DNA from 4 places in the Paenibacillus sp. FSL R7-0272 genome. Region 3 is predicted to be linked to each of the others. Evidence: riboswitches for the same ligand, from Rfam matches in the RefSeq annotation. Region 3 holds a riboswitch; each other region holds the start of a gene.
What was found. A riboswitch is a leader RNA that binds a small molecule or an ion and turns the genes downstream of it on or off. The one in region 3 is predicted to bind cyclic di-AMP.
Positions count from the first base shown of each region.

Region 1 (3,120 bases), 700 kb from region 3:
GTCCCACAAAGATCGGTTTGTCCGTACCGAGTTCATAGAAACGTGCCCAAATCGGTGATGCACTGGAATCAGCAATAATTCGGCTATCCCCATTCGCTCTCTCATACCGATATCCTGTAATTTTCACTTTATTAAACCAGGCTTCGGCACCTTTGATAGATGCAGTAATTCTTGAATTAGCCGGTCTCGTTTTCAGAAACTTCACAATGTTTACGCTTTCACCTGCAGTTAATGAAGGCACTTCATAGATTCTGGCTCCCGCAGGTCTAAGTGAACTGGAATCATGCTGTTGTCCCCAAGCCGTTAACTTCCCACCCGATACCACCTGGGTATTCAGGATAGCATCGACTCCTTTGGAAACTGCATTTTTACTACGATTTGCAAGAGAACTGTCGATAAAGGAGAAGTTCCCCTTACGTCCTGCGACTTCATCAAGCATGTACAGCACATTAATCATCGCATCATCATTATAGGTAATATGTTTATGATAGCCGGAACTTTGATAGACTTGAGGCCAACCCCCATTGGAGTACTGCATATTAAGCAAAAAGTTGATGCCCTTGACCGCTGCAGCAGAGTATCGCGGATCATTTGTTTTTTTGAATTCACTTGCTAGCCTTCTGATTTCTGAGTATGTAGCTTTGTTATCGATCGTTGATTTGGCCCATTCACCTGACGTCTGACTGTAATCTTTTCTCCAGCCTCCATCGGGGCGCTGATTCTTTAAGATATCAGACATACTCGCCGTTGTACCGGAAGCATCAGCAGCCGATACGGTCGGTACAGGAAGGATAGCCATTCCCGCTACGGAGAATACCATAGAACACGCCAGTACAAATGTTACTAATTTTTTTGCTTTCACTCGACAACACTCTCCCCATTTACAAATTTGATTACTTATATCACATATATTCCAATGAAAACAATTTAAATACAAATTATGTATTTAATATGGTTATAATATGCAATAAATATATTTTTGTCAATATATGCAACAAACCAAAAAAATTTGTTAAACAGAATGGTTTCCTTTTTAGCTCATAACAATCTTGTTTATTATCCAAGTTCTCTCATATGAAACACAAATGACTTTTTTGTAATCTTTAACTCCCTAATTTCAACAAAATGATAACTAAAATCGATAATTCCGCTAACATTGAGGCTAAATGAACACCTTTAAACAGGTTTGACAATTACGCATTTATGCAATATAGTTTCAAATAGTTACAAAAACTTAATTATTCATTTGCCGAGTTTCAGGATTGAAAACGGGGGAACCATTTTGGGTGAATTATTCTTATACATAGGAAATATAGGGAACCTTCTACCGAACCCTTAGCTAACTCCGTAGGCATCGAAGGGAGAACATTGATTTTGAAAAAACTGATTATTTCCATTTTTGGGGCTGCTGTACTATTTACATCCGGGGCAACAAGCACAGAGGCAAGCACAATTAATACGATGGTTAACAATATGACAGGCATCCCGTACAAATGGGGCGGCACAACCATGGCCGGCTTCGATTGTTCCGGGTTTATGAGATATCTTTTCAACAAATATAGCATTGAGCTCCCTCGCACGTCGCAACAACAAGCGAAAGCCGGAACACCTGTCTCCAAAGCAAGCATTCGTACAGGAGATCTGGTCTTCTTCAACACAACAGGTAGAGGCATCTCACATACAGGAGTATACATCGGTGGAGGTCAATTCGCACATGCCTCCAGCAGCAAAGGTGTCAGCATCACCAAGTTGTCCAATCCGTATTTCAATGATCGTTATGTAACCGCAAGACGGGTGACAGGTCAATTTATGTACAACAAAATGTTGGGTAAACTTTAATGCTACATGTTAAAGAAAGAAGCAGCCACAAAGGTGCTTCTTTTTTATATCCATTTTTTGTCTTCAATTGCTTCCCTCAAATCCTGTAAAATATTTAAGGACATGAAAGGAGAACAGACAAAAAATGAAGAAGATGATGTTCGTTTTAAGTTTTGCTGCTTTAGTATTCACAATCCTAGGTTGCAGTAACGGGAATGCAAACGATTTTCGAGATTTTTCTTGGGGCACCAAGATCGACAAGGTCATTTCAACTGAAAAAAAGAATGGGAACGCTACTTATGAAGAGGACAACTTTTATGAACATGAAAAAAGCATTACATACTCTAATCTAATTGTTCTTGGTAAAAAAGCTGACGCTACATACGTTTTTATTGATCTTTTAGATAATACAAGCCGCCAGGATCTAATGAACGAAAGTAATACATTGCTTAAGGAATTGGAAAATCCAGAAACGACAGAATCAAGGAAAGAAGAAATTTACAAGCTTATGGATCAGAGAATAGAAGAAATGAAAACTGCAGCAAGTTCATATCCATTGGATGACTTCTTACTGCGACAGGCATTTTATCATTTTGACACGTTAAGCAGCCAAGAATCCGATGAAATCCTCGCAGAGCTTACTCAGAAATATGGTGAGCCGAAGATCGAAACCTTTGCTAACTCCCTTATTTATCTTTGGGAAAATGATCGCTCAAACATCGAATATGACACAGGAAGATCCAGAATAATGTATAGTGCAAAATACTCCATCATGGAGCAATTTGCAGATGTAGACAAGTACAACAAGAAATCAAACAGTAAAGAAAGTAATGATGAACTTTAAAAAAAGGTCATACCGCTCTATAAAAGAGCGGTATGACCTTTTGCTTCATCCACTAATGGAGCGCCTTCTGCACCCTCATTGCTCCCTGTGACAGAGCATGTCCGCCGCCCACTGCACCAGCAACAGCTACCGTCTCCATGATCTCCTGATCGGTCGCTCCCTTGGACCGGGCTTCCTCCACATGATAGAACGTGCACACTTCGTTATTAGCAAACAAACCGATACCTAGCGCAATTAACTGCTTGGTTTTGGCGTCAAGCACACCCGGCTGGAAGCACTCTCCCGTAAACTCATGATATGATTTCACCACATCCGGGAGAACGTCGCTTAATGCGCCAATCTGATCCTTATACGCATGAACTTTATCATTCATCAATGTCATGACTTGCAACACACCCTTTCGGCTGTAAATACAGCGAATTGTTCCACTGTACCTATCTTCTCTCGCGTGCGTCGCA
Region 1 covers NZ_CP150221.1:2,268,971-2,272,090, reverse strand. Annotated here, with positions in the region: gene pelA (pectate lyase) at 1-862, opposite strand, end outside; cyclic di-AMP (ydaO/yuaA leader) riboswitch at 1,238-1,369, shown strand; gene MKY23_RS10140 (C40 family peptidase) at 1,375-1,839, shown strand; gene MKY23_RS10135 (hypothetical protein) at 1,964-2,662, shown strand; gene MKY23_RS10130 (carboxymuconolactone decarboxylase family protein) at 2,715-3,044, opposite strand.
Region 1: another riboswitch for cyclic di-AMP. It lies ahead of MKY23_RS10140 (C40 family peptidase); the one in region 3 lies ahead of MKY23_RS06750 (hypothetical protein).

Region 2 (3,120 bases), 2.1 Mb from region 3:
GGTATGGTGGATATTATGTATCAAGCAAGTGTAGTCAAAAATCTCACATTCCAGGGTCTGAACCCGTTCATTATTGCGGCAGCCATTTACTTTGTGATGACATTTATTCTGTCCAAGCTGCTCGGACGATTGGAAAGGAAGTTGGGTGCAAGTGATAGACGTTAGGCAATTACACAAATCATATGGTAAAAATGATGTCCTGAAAGGCATCGACGTAACGATCGGCAAAGGTGAGGTTGTTGTAGTTATTGGTCCTTCCGGTTCGGGTAAAAGTACATTTCTGCGTTGTCTGAACCTGTTGGAACAGCCATCATCGGGACAGATCGATTTCGAAGGTGTTTCGATAACCGATCCGAAGCATAACATTAATGCTACACGTGAGAAGATGGGCATGGTGTTCCAGCATTTTAATCTGTTCCCTCATAAAACGGTTCAGCAAAATATTACGATTGCTCCAATCAAGGTGAAGAAACAATCCACGGATGAGGCTAACAAAATTGCCGAGGATCTCCTGAAGACAGTCGGTTTGGCGGACAAAAAAGATGTATATCCTAACCAGCTGTCCGGTGGTCAAAAGCAACGGATTGCCATTGCAAGAGCACTCGCGATGCAGCCGCATGTGATGCTGTTTGACGAGCCAACATCGGCCCTTGATCCGGAGATGGTCGGAGAGGTATTGGAAGTCATGAAACGGCTTGCTGAAGGCGGAATGACGATGGTCATTGTAACGCATGAGATGGGTTTTGCGCGTGAGGTGGGAGACCGCATTCTGTTCATGGACGGCGGCGTCATCGTTGAGGAAGGTACCCCGGATGAAGTGTTTGGTGCGCCAAAACATCCGCGTACGCGAGACTTTCTTGCAAAAGTACTTTAATTCATGCCATTCCGTATATAGAATCAAATGAATAACGGCGTTATCGGATCGAAAGATCCGGTGACGCTTTTTTGTTGTTTGCAGAAAAGGTAGAGCTGAAAAAGTAACTTTTCTGTTACCTGTAAAATGAATTAAAACGCCAAATGGAAACATTTACTACAGCTTAAGGTTACAAATTTGTGATATATTCAAGACTGCCGAAACTTCCGAAGCGGAAGTGCGGGGGACGTAACAATGCAGACATAGTTAATGATTTGAGAAATATGCTGCTTGGGGTGAATTAGGAATACATAATGCTTCAGCATGTCACGTACAGCCTATAGGGTGGGTTCCTCCATCCGAATCCGACAACTAACTTCGCAGGCATCATGAGGGAGGAAGACCATGCATAACAAGAAACGTTTAGCCAAAACAGCCATCGCACTACTGACATCCATTCTATTCATTCAAGCCGTTCCGGCTCACGCGGATTCCGTTCATGTGGCCAAAGAAGGGGATACCTTCTTCACCTTATCCAAGCAATACGGCGTTGATATGAACACATTAATTAAAACGAATAAAGACATCTCACCTTATAACATCTATGGTGGTTTGAAAATTACAATCCCAGGTAACGAAAACAAAGTAGAAGCGGCACCAGTTCAAGCGAAGTCGCAGGAAAAAACGGTGACTGCTGCAAGCCTGGACGTGAATACAGATAATAAAGTGGTACAGGCTTGGGGGAAAACATTCGACTATAGCAAAACGCTTAGTGTTAAAGCAACAGCGTATTCCGCAGATGCTTCCGAGAATGGTGGATGGGGCCCCGTTGATTATTTTGGCAACCCGCTCGAACTCGGCACAATCGCAGTGGATCCCAAGGTTATCCCTTTTGGAACCAAGGTATTAGTGACAGGGCATACACACCCTGGATTGCCGAAACAGGCTTTCGTAGCAACGGCTTTGGATGCAGGTAGCGCGATCAAGGGAAATCGTATTGACATCTTTATCCCTGGAAGCAAACAGTTCGTTAGTTCGTTTGGTTTTCAGGATATTGAGTTGTACATTTTAAAATAAGGCTTAAACCCTCTCATTTATGGATGTGAGGTCATAAGTTGAATTGAGCATTAATAAACAGGGTGTTCTTTCTTGCGTAATCATGATAGGCATAATTCATGACGACGTAGAGGGACACCCTGTTCTTTCAATTATTGTTTCTCTTTTGGCAGTTTAAGCATCTCGTCCAATGTAACTAATTCATATCCTCGGTTTCGCAATTCCTCAATAACCTCAGGCAAAGCCTCTACTGTACCTTTCAGGTTCGAACCTGTACCGCCGCCAGCATGTTGTAATACGATGGAACCAGGTTTCACCGCGGTGAGAATATTATGTTTTACCTTTTCCTTGTCTAGTCCCTTCCAATCGAGAGAATCCACATTCCAATTCACGATGCTGTAATGCTGTTTTGCAGCCCATCTCAACTGTTCTTCGTTAATGTCCCCATACGGAGGACGAATCATTTTGGGCGTATACCCCGTCAGGCGGTGAATGATATCGCCGGTATGTAGTATTTGTTTGCGAAAGGCAGTCATTGATAATTTGCTGAATTCAGGATGATTGTAGCTGTGATTGCCAACGATATGTCCTTCTTTCACCATCCGTTTCACCAAGTCCGGGTGTTTCTCCGCACGGCTGCCAACAACAAAAAAAGTAGCACGAACCTTATATTTTTTTAATACATCAAGTACCTGCGGTGTAAATCTTGGATCAGGTACATCATCAAAAGTCAGCGCAACTTGTTTGGTGGAAGGGCCATTGGTTTTGAACGTATCCGCGTATTTTTGACGAAGTTGACCTAGAGTCAACTGTTCTTCTTTAACATCTGACCCAGACGCCGGTGTATCACTGAGGGTTGAAGAAGGTTCCTCAGATGAAGCAGCAGACACAGGCGCAGGGGCTAAAGGAGCTGTATAAACCCCAGAGCATATAATAGTAACGAGTGCGAGCATGACGAGGCGTATTCGCATGTTAACGGCCTCCTTTTTCCAAAATTGCGTTCTCTATGGTATGCCCGTTGCCTGTTTCTTTTATGCGTGTGTGAGAAGTTTCATTGCATCATCAGGTCATGAAAGGCATAATTCCACCATATATAACATATAGAGAAGGATAGGTGGAGAGACGATGAGTACATATGATTTGAAATCCATTCGTTTAGAGGTTTTTGAGGCAGGACAGGACAAGGTATTTCTGGTTACGGGTGGTAAAGC
Region 2 covers NZ_CP150221.1:3,676,734-3,679,853, reverse strand. Annotated here, with positions in the region: gene MKY23_RS16235 (ABC transporter substrate-binding protein/permease) at 1-165, shown strand, start outside; gene MKY23_RS16230 (amino acid ABC transporter ATP-binding protein) at 152-874, shown strand; cyclic di-AMP (ydaO/yuaA leader) riboswitch at 1,060-1,256, shown strand; gene MKY23_RS16225 (3D domain-containing protein) at 1,259-1,930, shown strand; gene MKY23_RS16220 (polysaccharide deacetylase family protein) at 2,062-2,880, opposite strand; gene MKY23_RS16215 (hypothetical protein) at 3,035-3,120, shown strand, end outside.
Region 2: another riboswitch for cyclic di-AMP. It lies ahead of MKY23_RS16225 (3D domain-containing protein); the one in region 3 lies ahead of MKY23_RS06750 (hypothetical protein).

Region 3 (3,120 bases):
ATGTAATTTTCGAGGAAATATGACTGAATTTTGCAAGAGGTGTGGAATAGGAAGGGAAGAAGAACTGTTATCAATTTAGAGTAAAGCCGGTTGTAGTAAAATGTCATTCATAAAGTGATTAATAAGGACTTTACATTTGTTTAAGAATCCGGTATAATCAATTCTGTTGCCGATAATTTACGACATGCGGTCGTGGTGGAATGGCAGACACGCTATCTTGAGGGGGTAGTGGGCGTATGCCCGTGGAGGTTCGAGTCCTCTCGACCGCATTATATGAAGATTTACGAGAGAAGCTTTCCGTGATGGAGAGCTTCTTTTTTTGTTTTCATATAGCAAACAAGGGCGAATTATTCAGGATGAGGGCATGTGTTAAAAGAGAGAACGCAAAAAAGCCGCCCAAAAGCTTGAGCAGTGTCTGGCTCTTTGCTTTATAGGTGGCTTGTTTTTGTTTATATGTTTGTTCGAAAGTCTACATTTATTGGTTAATCAGCTTCTGAATATCCTCTTCGATTTTGTCCGGTGTAGTCTGCGGAGCATATCGTTTCACAACTTTACCGTCCTGATCGACAAGGAATTTGGTGAAGTTCCATTTTATTGCTTTGGAGCCGAGCAAGCCTGGTGCTTCTTTAGAAATGTGCTGGAAGAGCGGATGAGCGCTGGAACCATTGACGTCAATTTTCTCAAACATCGGGAAGCTTACACCATAATTCATCTGGCAAAACTCAGCAATATCATCGGAAGAACCCTTCTCCTGCGCGAATTGGTTGCTTGGGAATCCAAGCACTTCAAACGGAGCATCCTGGAATTTATCCTGAAGTTCTTGCAAACCCTTGAATTGAGGGGTGAGACCGCACTGGCTTGCGGTATTCACGATTAACAACACTTTGCCGCGATATTGGGACATCTCAATCTCTTGTCCGCGAAGGGTGTTTACTTTGTAATCATAGACTGACATGGGGAACGCCTCCATCCTGTTATTCTTAATATACTTATTATATTTTAAGCAATTAAATAATGCAAAACTTATTTGGATTTAGCGTTGTTATAACCATTCGCCTGCTGGAATCCAAAATGGATGAGAAATACATGAATCAATTTTTGTGCGGTTGAGAATTAGATAGCTTGGAAGAGAAGGATAGCGTATGACCTCATTGTAAGCGTTATTATAGGTGGTTATTGCCGGAAATCTGGCGATTCGGTGATCTGTATGCACTTTACATGATCATGGCACGGGGTGTATGATTCATAGCGTAATTTGAATTTTAATTAAATTGTACCTGAAAAACGAAACAAACGATAATATCGATCGGTCTTATAATGAAGATTTACGAACGATGTTTTAATCGCTGAGTTTCCATTCATTGTGGATGGAAAACGGGGGAACCAACAGAATGGGCTGTATGACAGCAGCGGACATTCATGGGGTGAATTTTTCGGTGAAAGCCGGAAATAGGGCGACTCTCGCGCCCGAATCCGTCAGCTAACCTCGTAAGCGTTAAAGGGAGAGGCAACAAACCGCACGCTGGTTCATGGCGCTTTCGTCATGGATTATTTAAGAAGCGTTTCGGAGGCCTTGGTCCCCACGCTTCTTTTTTGTTGTCTTTTCACGCCAAGGGAGGAACGAAGAATGGATAAAGAGATGATTTTGGTAACCGCTCCAAATGAAGCAGGACGTAAATTTGTGAAATTGCTGATGTATAAAAAAATGCCATTTGCCGTTCTGACGAACAGTGCTGATGAGGAGCGCAAACTTCGCCGTCTTGGCGTAGAACACGTCATCCGTATGAATACAGCAGCTGCTGAGAAATGGTTTTTGCCGCAAGGCAGTGTAGGCAATGTATTTATTTTTGAGAACAGTCTGAACTTGACATGCCGCTATCTTCAAATTTGTCGCTCCTGGACATCGAAGTCCTTGTGTGTGATCACGGAGCAGAGCCATCCTAAAGGGATTTATCGTGGAATGGGCGCGGATAAAATTGTGTATTCACTGAATGGAGAAGTTGGGTTCCTTCTTAATAGCTGCAATAAACCGGAAGCTGAAGTGAGCAGCTTGTGATTGACATTGATCCAAGGTAAGACGCCTGTTATAATTGCAGGTATAGACTAACGGAATTTGAGGAGACTCATGCTTGTCGTGGGTCTTCTTTTTTTATGGAAACAGTACGGTAGTATAGAAGCGAGGGATAACCTGTAGCTTACGAGGAGGAATCAGCGTGCCGGATATTGCCGGATTGAAGTGGTTGTTTTTTGATGTGGGGGATACGCTGGTGGACGAATGGGAGCCAGTAGATGATATTATTGGGCAGTTCGTTCGGGAAGCGAATGATTATGGCTATCCAGTAAAGATTGAGGCGGTAAGAGAACTGTTTGCTACCTGTTACTGTAATTATGAACAGTGGCCCATGAAAGTGGCCATACGTACATATATTCATGATGAAGATCACCGCATTCAGATTCAGGACAAGCTGAAATTCCATAAAGAATTGGAGCAACCGTTTCCTTCTGCAACCAAGGTGCTTGAACAGCTTTCGCATCACTATCGTATTGGCATCATTGCGAATCAGAGCCCTGGGACTGAAGCAAGGCTGGAGAGTTACGGACTTCGTAAATATGTCCATGTCCTGGCCTGTTCGGCAGAAGAAGGAGTGTCCAAGCCTGATCCGGAGTTGTATGCGGTTGCTCTGAAGCAAGCTGGATGCGCGCCCGAAGAAGCGGTTATGATTGGAGATCGAATTGATAATGATATTATGCCAGCACGTAGTTTAGGCTTACGCACCATTCGTATTTTGCAAGGGTACGGAAGGTTCCAGCCAGAGCTTTCGGATGGCGAGCGTGCAGACTGGACGGTTGAATCGCTGGATGAACTTTTGCCCCTGCTTATACCGGATGTGGATGCAGGCAAATCTATATAATGATCTGCTAGATGAGATCGGATTACAGATTTTTTGTGTCTGGAGTGGCTTAACAACTCAAAGACACCAAAAGGCTGATGTGCCCCCCACTGTGGCACATCAGCCTTTTTTATTACGGAATTATATAAGTTGAATTCCTTTTTACACATAAACGTAGAGGACAGAAAAAAACTGGAAAAGCAAAGCGTTTGCCTGAAAGCTTTCTGAA
Region 3 covers NZ_CP150221.1:1,566,774-1,569,893, forward strand. Annotated here, with positions in the region: tRNA gene MKY23_RS06740 (tRNA-Leu) at 187-269, shown strand; gene MKY23_RS06745 (glutathione peroxidase) at 476-955, opposite strand; cyclic di-AMP (ydaO/yuaA leader) riboswitch at 1,335-1,510, shown strand; gene MKY23_RS06750 (hypothetical protein) at 1,628-2,056, shown strand; gene MKY23_RS06755 (HAD family hydrolase) at 2,214-2,912, shown strand.

Region 4 (3,120 bases), 1.5 Mb from region 3:
CATCCATAATCGGGATGCTCATGAGGATATTGTGCGTATTTTACGTGAGGAGAAGGCTGGTGAGGTTGGAGGTGTGATGCATTCTTTCTCCGGTAGCTGGGAAACGGCGAAAATGTGTCTGGATTTAGGGTTCCATCTGTCCTTCGGAGGACCGGTCACTTTCAAAAATGCCAAGCAACCGAAAGAGGTGCTCGCCAAGGTTCCGATGGATCGATTTTTCTTAGAAACGGACTCCCCGTATCTTACACCTCATCCTTATCGTGGAAAACGAAATGAGACAGCGCATGTACGTCTGGTTGCTGAAGCAGCTGCGGAAATTAAAGGCATTTCGGTAGAGGAAATTGCTGCAATTACCACCAAAAATGCCATGGAACGATTTGGGATTCAATAAGAAAACGAGTAAATCGGGTGAAAAAGGGAGATAGAGAGAGGTAATTTGCTCTTTGTTTCGAATAATTGCAGAATATTACAATATTTTAACCAAATATTTAGAAAAACGTACTTGATCCGCGCTTTACAACATGCATCAAAACAGGATATCATCTTTTCAGTGAATTGTTGCGCGGAAAATTGGACAGATGTTCGGGGGATGAACAAAGGGACACTTTCCGATGAGACAACATTACTTTCATGAATCAATCTCGCTGAGTCTCCGTTAACGGAGAGCGGGGGAACCAATAGGGCTTAAACATCGGTGATTCTAGCCGGTGCGCATCGTTCGCTGACCCAAAAGCAGCGGAATGTTCTGCGAAGCCGTATTTGATTTCTTCTTTGGGTCTCGGGGTGAATTCAAGGGCGTCCGCCATGAGCGGGTGACCTAAGATAGGGCGGCTCTCTTTCGCCCGAACCCGACAGCTAACCTCGCAAGCGGAAAAAGAGAGGCAACCTCGTGCATGAATTTCCGATATTCAAAATCATTCGGAAGCCACGAAAGGGTCTCTTACACTCTTTCTTTGGCTTTTTTTGTTTTGAATAAAAGAAATATTGTCATCATACGGTATGTATTCAGGAGGATGACATCATGTTGCGAAGAGGGGTTCATGGTGCAGAACCGGTCATTATCTCTGATCTGTGTTCTGTAGAAAAATTGTTATAGTCGCGTCAAAGACATCATGCATTACTTTAGACGGCGAGGCTATGAAGGAGGACGGAGAAGTGGGCATATTCCAACCAGAAGAGACCCATGAGTCACGATCATCCAGTAAGTCTTTCGCGTTGCGGTGGAAGCATGAGAACTTGCGTCAAATGGCATTGATCGCGATATTCTCAATTGCGCTTGCAATCATGATCTTGTTAGTCGTTTACGGTCAGGCCGGGAAGCAGGTTTCACTGGTTATTGACGGCAAAGCTCAAGTGGTAGAGACTCGTACAGGAATGCTTCAGGAAATGCTGGAGGAGCAGTCAATCACAGTCAGCCCTCACGACAAGGTATCCATGCCCATGAATGGGGCGATTACCGACGGAGACCGAATCGTTATTGAGCGGGCCGTTCCAGTTAAAATCACGGCAGACGGAGACACCAAGACTCTTTATACAACCGATTCATCGGTACAGGGTGTAATTCAGCAATCAGGTATTCAAGTTGAAGATCATGATAAAGTGTATCCAGCGCTCGGAACCGCAATTAAAGCGGATATGAAGATTCGTGTAGTGCGTGTAACAAAGCATACAGTGGATGTGAAACAACCGATTGCTTACAAGGTTGTGAAAACGGCAGACCCAAGTTTGTTCCAAGGGGATAACCGTGTTGTAGTGAAAGGCAAGGAAGGCACAATTGTGCAACATATCGAAAAGGTATTTCAAGATGGAGAACTCGTCTCCAAAAAAGTGGTAGGTAAAACGGTCGCCACCAATCGTGTAGATAAAGTGATTGCGGTAGGTACGAAGGCTAAGCCGGTTGTGAAGGAACCTGAGGTTCAATTGGTATCTGCCAAAACTTCAACGACCAAAAAAGCTGTAACAACGAACTCGAAGAAAACATCTGCCTCGGGCAGCAAGGTGATTACGGTCTCCGGGAATTCTTTTAAATACTCTAAAGTTTTGAAAAATGTATCGATGACAGCCTACTCTTCTGAAGAGCCGGGTATTGGTACAAAAACAGCTTCCGGTACTCGTGTAACGGAGGGGCGCACCATTGCAGTTGATCCCAAGGTCATTCCAATCGGCTGGTGGGTATACATTGAGGGCCTCGGCTTCCGTCGTGCGGAAGATACAGGCGGCGCTATTAAAGGCAACAAAATTGACGTTTATTACGACAGTGTGAAGCACGCCCTGAATTTCGGACGTAAAAAAGGCAAAACGGTCTATGTGATTGGTCCAGTTAAGCCGGAAGCGAACTAAAATCGTTTTACTTTGAAATGGGAATGCTATAAAATAGTTGCATGAATGATTCATGCGGAATATGCGGCGGAGGGGTCTGAATTCAGTCTCCTCCGCCGTTTGGCAGAGAAGAGGATATTCCTCTTCTTTTTGCGTTAGAAAGGAAGAAAAGGAACATGATAAAAGAAGTGATTGTTGTGGAGGGTCGTGACGACACGGTAGCGATTCGTCGGGCGGTCGAAGCGGATACGATTGAAACCGGAGGCTCTGCCATTAATCAGCGTATTCTGAAGCGAATTGCACTTGCTCAAGAGAGACGTGGCGTCATTATCCTGACGGATCCGGATCATGCGGGAGAGCGTATCCGTAAAATTATTGCCAATAAGGTTCCTGGTTGCAAACATGCCTTCATACCAGAAGCGGATGCAACGCGTAAAGGAGATATCGGAGTAGAGAATGCTTCACCGGAAGCAATTCGTCATGCACTTGCTCGCGTACACACATCCTATGAGGGCGCACCTAGTCTAATCGATTGGGAGGACCTCATTGAAGCAGGATTGATTATACACCCACAAGCAGCCGCACGACGTATGGAGATGGGTAATCTGCTTGGTATCGGGTATTGTAACGGCAAGCAGTTCCATAAACGGCTGAGTGTATTTCAGATTACAAGAGAAGAGTTCTCCACTGCATTAGCGCAAATCGAACGTGAAGGAATGTGAGCATATGAAGGATATGGAGCAAACCATTGAAATAGCAACACCCAAACGTACCAAAGAAATTATTCAAAAGCATGGATTC
Region 4 covers NZ_CP150221.1:30,278-33,397, forward strand. Annotated here, with positions in the region: gene MKY23_RS00135 (TatD family hydrolase) at 1-391, shown strand, start outside; cyclic di-AMP (ydaO/yuaA leader) riboswitch at 633-886, shown strand; gene MKY23_RS00140 (3D domain-containing protein) at 1,156-2,340, shown strand; gene rnmV (ribonuclease M5) at 2,496-3,041, shown strand; gene rsmA (16S rRNA (adenine(1518)-N(6)/adenine(1519)-N(6))-dimethyltransferase RsmA) at 3,055-3,120, shown strand, end outside.
Region 4: another riboswitch for cyclic di-AMP. It lies ahead of MKY23_RS00140 (3D domain-containing protein); the one in region 3 lies ahead of MKY23_RS06750 (hypothetical protein).